Regions from separate parts of the Delftia sp. GW456-R20 genome, predicted to be linked through region 1. Evidence: predicted binding sites of a transcription regulator. Region 1 holds the regulator's gene; the other holds the start of a gene.

What was found. The regulator NrdR, encoded in region 1, represses ribonucleotide reductase genes. The targets are predictions, from matches to a motif close to CACNANATNTNGTG.
Region 2: the regulator NrdR is predicted to act here: its motif matches at 2,703-2,716, upstream of A4F85_RS16675 (ribonucleoside-diphosphate reductase subunit alpha).

The regions. Positions count from the first base shown of each region.
Region 1 covers NZ_LWCN01000001.1:79,721-84,082, reverse strand. The annotation lists gene A4F85_RS00355 (CBS domain-containing protein) at 1-214, shown strand, start outside; gene A4F85_RS00350 (helix-turn-helix domain-containing protein) at 380-877, opposite strand; gene aroC (chorismate synthase) at 1,077-2,174, shown strand; gene nrdR (transcriptional regulator NrdR) at 2,241-2,696, opposite strand; gene glyA (serine hydroxymethyltransferase) at 2,719-3,966, opposite strand; ZMP/ZTP riboswitch at 4,001-4,176, opposite strand; gene A4F85_RS00330 (lytic transglycosylase domain-containing protein) at 4,314-4,362, opposite strand, start outside.
Region 2 covers NZ_LWCN01000004.1:2,539,133-2,543,494, reverse strand. The annotation lists gene A4F85_RS16675 (ribonucleoside-diphosphate reductase subunit alpha) at 1-2,577, opposite strand, end outside; gene ampD (1,6-anhydro-N-acetylmuramyl-L-alanine amidase AmpD) at 3,107-3,742, opposite strand; gene A4F85_RS16665 (sigma-54-dependent transcriptional regulator) at 3,729-4,362, opposite strand, start outside.

The DNA of each region.
Region 1 (4,362 bases):
CTGCACCATGGAAACCGACATGGATGAGGTGCGCCGCATGATGCTGGACCGCCACGCACGCTACATGCCGGTGATGGACAAGCGCATGCTCATGGGCGTGATCAGCCTGTACGACGTGGCCAAGGCCGTGGTGGACAGCCAGAACTTCGAGAACCGCATGCTCAAGGCCTACATCCGCGACTGGCCCGAGGGCGAGCGCCAGGGCGCGGACTGATCATCGGGGCGATATCGACCTTTCGACCTTTCGACCTTTCGACCATTTCACCTTGGGCAGCAAGGCCTCCGAACGCAAAATGCGGCGGAGGCCTTTGTCTTTGCGCGCAGGGCGCAAAGCAGATGGTCGCTTGAACAGCGAATGGACGGGAGGCCGCAGGACCTGTCAGTGCACGCGGCGGCGTTTGGGCTTGAGCAAGGCGCTGGGCGGCACGTCATAGGCCTGTCTGAAGACGCGGCTGAAGTGCGAGAAGCTGGTGAAGCCACAGGCCAGCGCCACATCGGTCACGCGCCGCGCATTGTCTGCCCGAAGCAGCAGGTGCGCCTGGGCCAGCCGTTCGTTCCAGAGCCAGCGGCTGGGGGTCAGGCCTTCGGTGGCAAACAGCCGCGCCAGGCTGCGCAGCGACATGCCCATGTCCCGAGCCACCTGCAAGGGCTTGAGCTCGGGGTCGTCGAGCCGGGCCCGCATGTACTGCTTGGCCTGGGCAAGCCTGTTGCGGGTTCTGAAATCGCCAGGGCTGGACGATGTCAGCAGCACATTCAGCAGCGAGGGGCGAAGGTCCTGCTCCTCGTCCTTGTGCTGAAGGCCTGGCGATGCCGGCGGAGTGCTGCCCGCAGGGTCGCTGTGATCCTGGCTTTGCGTTGAGTCGTAAGAGGCCTGCATTTCACGAACCTCCCGCAGTTTGCGGCTGGTGCCTGTGTGGTGATCCGCAGGCGGTTGAAAAAGGGTGGATTGCAATTTTAACTATGAATATTTGCAATTCGATAGCTATATTTGTTATCACCGGGCGATGGCTGCCTGCGCAATGCGCCGCCGCCCCAGGCACGGCGCTTGCGGGCTACCCGGGCATAATCGTCGGCCTATGAGCGGCAACACCTTCGGCACCCTATTCACTGTCACCAACTTCGGCGAATCGCATGGCCCGGCCATAGGCTGCGTCATCGACGGCTGTCCGCCCGGCATGGCGCTGAACGAAGCGGATATCCAGCAAGAACTGGATCGCCGCCGTCCCGGCACCAGCAAGTTCGTGACCCAGCGCAACGAGCCCGATGCGGTGGAAATCCTCTCGGGCGTCTACGAAGGCCGCACCACGGGCACGCCGATCGCGCTGCTGATCCGCAATACCGACCAGCGCAGCAAGGACTACTCCAACATTGCGCAGAGCTTTCGTCCCGGCCATGCCGACTACGCCTACTTCCAGAAATACGGCATCCGTGATCCGCGCGGCGGCGGCCGTTCCTCGGCACGGCTGACGGCCCCGACGGTGGCCGCTGGTGCCGTGGCCAGGAAGTGGCTCAAGGAAAAGTTCGGCACCGAGTTCCGCGCCTGCATGACCCAGGTGGGCGAGCTGTCGCTGCCCTTCGAGAGCTGGGAGCATGTGCGCAACAACCCCTTCTTTGCGCCGGTGGCCGATGTGTCCCGCTACGAGGAATACATGGATGCGCTGCGCAAGTCGGGCGACTCCTGCGGCGCCGCGCTGCGCGTGCAGGCCAGCGGCATGCCGGTGGGCCTGGGCCAGCCGCTGTATGACCGCCTGGATGCCGACGTCGCCTACGCCATGATGGGCCTGAACGCGGTCAAGGCCGTGGAGATCGGTGCCGGTTTCGACAGCGTGGTCCAGCGCGGCACCACGCACGGCGACTCGCTGAGTCCCGAAGGCTTTCGCAGCAACAACGCCGGTGGCATCGTCGGCGGCATCAGCACGGGTCAGGACCTGGAAGTGCGCATAGGCATCAAACCCACCAGTTCCATCATCACGCCGCGCGAATCCATCGACGTGCAGGGCCAGAGCACCGAGGTCATCACCAAGGGTCGCCACGACCCCTGCGTCGGCATCCGCGCAGCGCCCATCGCCGAGGCGCTGCTGGCCCTGGTGGTGATGGACCATGCGCTGCGCCACCGCGCACAGTGCGGTGACGTGGATTCGGGCCTGGCTCCCATCCCTGCCGCCGCGCCCTGAAAGCACTGCCAGGCCACCAAAGAAAAAGCCGCCCAAGGGCGGCTTTCTTGCGTCCTGCCGGCCTGATCAGCCGGGATTGCGCACCTCATCCATGACGTTCTTGAAATCGTCCACATCCTCGAAGCTGCGGTAGACGCTGGCATAACGGATGTAGCCGACCTTGTCGAGCAGCTTGAGCTCGCGCATCACCATCTCGCCCAGGCGGCTGGAGAGCACTTCGCGCTCGCCCAGGTTGCGCAGCCGCTCCTCGATGCGCTCGATGGCGGCATCGATCTGCTCTGTGCTCACGGGGCGCTTGCGCAGCGCGATCTTGAACGAGCCCAGCAGCTTGGCGCGCTCGTACTCGATGCGCCGCCCGTCCTTCTTGACGATGGCGGGAAAGCTGACCTCGGGCCGCTCGTAGGTGGTGAAGCGCTTGTCGCAGCCGCCGCACTGGCGGCGGCGGCGGATGAAGCCCCCATCCTCGGCCTCACGGGTCTCCACGACCTGGGTGTCCGGATGGCTGCAGAACGGGCACTTCATGGCAGGCCTCTATGCGTGCAACTCAGGCGCCGTAGACCGGGAAGCGGGCCGTCAGCTCGGCCACCTGGGCGCGCACGCGGGCCAGGTTGGCTTCGTCGGCGGGGTTCTCCAGCACGTCGGCCAGCAGGTTGGCTGTCAGGCGGGCTTCCTCTTCCTTGAAGCCGCGCGTGGTCATGGCGGGCGTGCCCACGCGGATGCCGCTGGTCACCATCGGCTTTTCGGGATCGTTGGGGATGGAGTTCTTGTTGATCGTCATGTGGGCGGCACCCAGCGCGGCTTCGGCCGCCTTGCCGGTGATGCCCTTGGCGCGCAGGTCCACCAGCATGACGTGGCTTTCCGTGCGGCCGGAGACGATGCGCAGACCGCGTGCTGTCAGCGTTTCCGCGACAACCTTGGCGTTCTTCACGACCTGCTCCTGGTAGGTCTTGAACTCGGGCGACAGCGCTTCCTTGAAGGCCACGGCCTTGCCGGCAATGACATGCATCAGCGGGCCGCCTTGCAGGCCGGGGAAGATGGCGCTGTTGATGGCCTTCTCGTGCTCGGCCTTCATCAGGATCACGCCGCCGCGCGGGCCGCGCAGGCTCTTGTGCGTGGTGGTGGTGACCACGTCGGCGTGGGGCACGGGGTTGGGGTACACGCCTGCGGCGATCAGGCCGGCATAGTGGGCCATGTCCACCCAGAAGATGGCGCCGACTTCCCGGGCGATCTTGGCGAAGCGCTCGAAATCGATGGCCAGGGCGTAGGCCGATGCGCCGGCCACGATGATGCGGGGCTTGTGCTCGCGCGCCAGCGCTTCCATCTTGTCGTAGTCGATGGCTTCTTCGGCATTCAGGCCGTAGGAGACCACGTTGAACCACTTGCCCGACATGTTCAGCGGCATGCCGTGCGTCAGGTGACCGCCTTCGGCCAGGCTCATGCCCATGATGGTGTCGCCGGGCTTGGCAAAGGCCATCAGCACGGCCTGGTTGGCCTGGGAGCCGGAGTTGGGCTGCACGTTGGCGGCTTCGGCGCCGAACAGCTTCTTGACGCGGTCGATGGCGAGCTGCTCGACCACATCGACGTTCTCGCAGCCACCGTAGTAGCGCTTGCCCGGATAGCCTTCGGCGTACTTGTTGGTGAGCTGGGAGCCCTGGGCTTCCATGACGGCAGGCGAGCAATAGTTCTCGCTGGCGATCAGCTCGATATGTTCTTGTTGACGCAGGTTCTCGGCCTGGATGGCGGCAAAGACTTCGGCGTCGACCTTCTCGACGGTATTGGTGCGTTGAAACATGGCAGTCCTGTGAACTTGAAATTCCCTTGAGGCCAAGGGCTGCCCAGGCGAACGGCGGAACACTCCAGATCCCGCGTGCGCATGGAGGCTGGGCGGTACGCTCCCCGGTGGTTCACAGAAGGTGGTCCTTCTCGGGCCTTCTGCTGGTTTCCACGTCAGCGGCAGCGGTGCGTGAAGCGGCTGCGCCTATCGCCAGTTGCGTACCCCGCTAGTGTAGCTGAGCCGGTGGCGCCGAAGATCTGGCAGGGGCGTTGCAGAAGGCGTTTGCGTGGGCCACCTGCAGTTGGATCGGGCATGAAAAAAGCTGGCCTTGGCCAGCTGTGCATTCACTATGCCGTGAAGTCAGGCTACAGCGCCGGCTCCTGGGACTGAAGGGCCACCTGCTCGGAGCGGGCA
Region 2 (4,362 bases), on a different contig from region 1:
GACCAGCCAGGTGGGCTCGACCTCGAAGGCGGTGGCGTACAGGCTCTTGACGCCCTGGGGCACGCGGTCGATGGGGCGCAGCGAGCCGTCGAAGTGCTTGAGGTCCATGACCATCACGTCGTCCCACAGGCCCAGGCGCTTCAGGTCACGCACCAGGTACTGGTTGATGACGGTGAACTCGCCGGACAGGTTGGACTTGACCGACAGGTTGCCGAACGAGGGCTCGATGGAGGCATCGACGCCGACGATGTTGGAGATGGTCGCCGTGGGCGCGATGGCCACGCAGTTGGAGTTGCGCATGCCGTGCTGGCCGATCTTGGCGCGCAGGGCATCCCAGTCCAGGCGCGAGGAGCGGTCCACTTCCACATAGCCGCCGCGTGCCTTCTCCAGCAGGTTCAGCGTGTCCAGCGGCAGGATGCCCTGGTCCCACAGCGAGCCCTTGTAGCTGGAGTACTGGCCGCGTTCCTTGGCCAGCTCGGTGGAGGCCCAGTAGGCGTAGTAGCAGATGGCTTCCATCGACTGGTCGGCGAACTCCACGGCCGCGTCGCTGGCGTAGGCGATGCGCATTTCATAGAGCGCATCCTGGAAGCCCATCAGGCCCAGGCCCACGGGGCGGTGGCGCAGGTTGGAGTCCTTGGCCTTCTGCACGGCGTAGTAGTTGATGTCGATCACGTTGTCCAGCATGCGCATGGCCGTGGTGATGGTCTTGCGCAGCTTGCCGTGGTCGATGGCGCCATCGACGATGTGGCGCGCCAGGTTGACCGAGCCCAGGTTGCAGACGGCGGTCTCGGTGTCGCTGGTGTTCAGCGTGATCTCGGTGCACAGGTTGGACGAGTGCACCACGCCGGCGTGCTGCTGAGGCGAGCGCACGTTGCAGGGGTCCTTGAAGGTGACCCAGGGGTGGCCGGTCTCGAACAGCATGGACAGCATCTTGCGCCACAGGTCCATGGCCGGGATGCGCTTGAACAGCTTGAGTTCGCCGTTGTCGGCCTTGGTTTCGTAGGCCTTGTAGGCGTGCTCGAAGGCGGCACCGAAGAGGTCGTGCAGGTCGCCGACATCGGAGGGCGAGAACAGGGTCCAGTGGCCCTTTTCCATGACGCGCTTCATGAACAGGTCGGGAATCCAGTTCGCCGTGTTCATGTCGTGCGTGCGGCGGCGGTCGTCGCCGGTGTTCTTGCGCAGTTCGAGGAATTCCTCGATGTCCAGGTGCCAGGTCTCCAGGTAGGTGCAGACGGCGCCCTTGCGCTTGCCGCCCTGGTTCACGGCCACGGCCGTGTCGTTGACCACCTTGAGGAAGGGCACCACGCCCTGCGACTCGCCGTTCGTGCCCTTGATGCGCGAACCCAGGGCGCGCACGCGCGTCCAGTCGTTGCCCAGGCCGCCGGCGAACTTGGACAGCAGGGCGTTTTCCTTGATGGACTCATAGATGCCGTCCAGATCGTCGGGCACCGTGGTCAGGTAGCAGGAAGACAGCTGCGAGCGCAGCGTGCCGCTGTTGAACAGCGTGGGCGTGCTGCTCATGAAGTCGAAGGACGACAGCAGCTCGTAGAACTCGATGGCGCGTGCATTGCGGTCCTCTTCCTGCAGCGCCAGGCCCATGGCCACGCGCATGAAGAAGGACTGGGGCAGCTCGATGCGCGTCTTGCGCACGTGCAGGAAGTAGCGGTCGTACAGGGTCTGCAGGCCCAGGTAGTCGAACTGCTCGTCGCGCTCGGCCTTGATGGCGGCAGCCAGGCGGGGCAGGTCGTAGTTCAGCAGCTCGGGGTTGAGCAGCTCGTTGTCCACGCCCTTGCGGATGAAGCCGGGGAAGTACTCTGCGTAGGCCGCCTGGATGTCGGCCGGGTGCACGTCACGGCCCATGACCTCGCGCACGATCGTGTGCAGCAGCAGGCGGGCGGTGACGTAGGTGTAGTCGGGGTCTTTCTCGATCAGCGTGCGGGCGGCCAGGATGGAGGCCTTGAAGACTTCTTCGATCGGCACGCCGTCGTACAGGTTGCGCAGCGTCTCGGCGACGATGGGGGCGGCCTGGATATCGGCGTTGAGGTTGCGGCAGGACGCCTCGATCAGCGCCAGCAGGCGGGCCTGGTCCAGCGGCACGCGCTGGCCGTTGTCGGTCACATGCAGCACGGGCGCCGGTGCGGCGGCGGCAACCGCTGCGGCCTCGGCGGCCTTCTTTTGCTCGGCACGTTCCTGGTTGCGGCGGTCGCGGTACAGCACGTAGGCGCGCGCCACGTCGTGGTGGCCGCCGCGCATCAGGCCCAGTTCGACCTGGTCCTGCACATCTTCAATATGGAAGGTGCCGCCGCCCGGACGCGAGCGCAGCAGTGCGCGAACCACGGCCTGGGTCAGCTCGTCCACGGTCTCGCGCACGCTGGCGGAGGCCGCGCCCTGGGCTCCGCGCACGGCCAGGAAGGCCTTGGTCAGCGCGACGGCGATCTTTTGTGGCGTGAAGGGCACCACATCGCCGCTGCGGCGGATGATCTGGTAGCCGTCCTGCACGGACAGGTGATGGGCGGAGGAAGGATTGGCAGCATCACCGTGCGCAGCGGGAGCCAAAGAATTCAGTGCTTCTTGCATGAGTTTCCTCAACGGGTGTTTGTGGATAGAACGGACGCGGACCTGCACTTGGGGCAGGCTTGCTGGGAGATGGAATCGGGGTCGGATGTACACACCGTTTTCACAGGGTGTGCACAGCTTGTGAACACTAGATATGGTGTCCAGCGTGCTTCTGGGCACTACCTGTAGTGTATCGCCGTCTCATGTACACGGGGTACTCACGGCCGGAAAACCGCTGTTTGCGCTGCGCCAAACGGGTGCACAACCTACAAGCCAATAGCAGCAAAGGCCCGCTGCGCCGTGGCTTGCGGGCGATGGTCCGCCGCAAGCCGCGGCAGCCTTGGCCCTGCGCCGGTCGGACCGCTGAAAGCCCCATGGACAGTGGGGCTGCGACACATGCGTGAATTTGTAAAAAATGATCAGGCAGCCGCTGCGTGCGCCGGGCGCGCCACATCGGTTGCTTTCTGGATTGACAGACCCTTTGTCCTCTGCCTGTGGACAAGCGGGATTTTGCGCAAGACCTGGCGGTGCCTGCGATGAGGGTGTGCGCTTACGTGGAGGGCTGGCCCGCGCCCGGCGGCAGCTGCCAGTTCGCCGTGGCAGGGTGATGGGCCAGCAGCCCGCGCAGCCGGTGCCAGTCGAAGCCTACGCCCGGATCGCATTTGCGGCCCGGCGCGATGTGCTCATGGCCTGCGAGATGGGCCACGGGGTAGCGCGCCGCGATGGCGTTGCACAGGGCATCGAGCGCCGCGTACTGGGCCGGCTCGAACCGCAGGCCCTCCAGGCCTTCGAGCTCTATGCCGATGGAGTCGTCGTTGCAGCGGTCGCGGCCCCGCCAGCAGGAAGCGCCTGCATGCCAGGCGCGCGCATCGCAGTCCACAAACTGCCAGACCTCGCCCTGGCGCGTGATGAAGAAATGCGCCGACACCTCCAGGCCGCGTATCCCCTGGTAGTAAGGATGGGCGTCCCAGTCGAGCTGGTTGGTGAACAGTTGCTGGACCGCACCCGTGCCGTACTCGCCCGGGGGCAGGCTGATGGAGTGCACGACGACCAGATCGACCAGCGCCTGGGCCGGGCGCTCGCCAAAGTTGGGCGAGGGCAGGTGGCGGGCCTGCTGCAGCCAGCCGCCTTGCCAGGTCCAGGCCGGGGCCTGGGTGGCTTGCGCCTGTGGATCAGGACTCGCCATGGCCGCCTCCGTCCGCCTCGGCGCTGGCGTCGCCGGGCAGGGCGATGTTCAGCCGGTCGATGCGGTAGCGGATCTGGCGCAGGCTCAGGCCCAGGCGCGCGGCGGTGGCCGTGCGGTTGAAGCCGTTTTCCTGCAGCGCCTGCACCAGGATGCCGCGCTCGCGCTCGTCCAGCCAGGCCTGCAGGTCACGGGGCAGGTCGGCATCGGCTGGCTCTGGCGATAGCGGGCCGCCTTGCGGCAGGGGGCGCGAAGGCGAGAGCGAAGGAGATGGCGAGGCGGATGCGGGCGGTGCAGGCGGTGCGGGCGGCGTGCCGCAGGGCAGCTGCATCTCGGGATCTATGCGCAGCGGCCCGTCCTCGCCCAGCGTGATGGCGCGGTGCAGCAGGTTCTCCAGTTCACGCACATTGCCGGGCAGGGGCAGGCGGGCGATCTGCTGCACAGAGCGCTCGTCGATCTCGGGCATGGGCAGGCCGGATTCCTGCGACAGCCGTGCCAGCAGGGCGCGGCACAGGGCAGGCAGGTCTTCGCGGCGCTCGCGCAGCGGGGGCAGCAGTACCTCGATGACATTGAGGCGGTAGTACAGGTCCTGCCGGAAGCGCCCCTGCTGCACATCGGCAGCC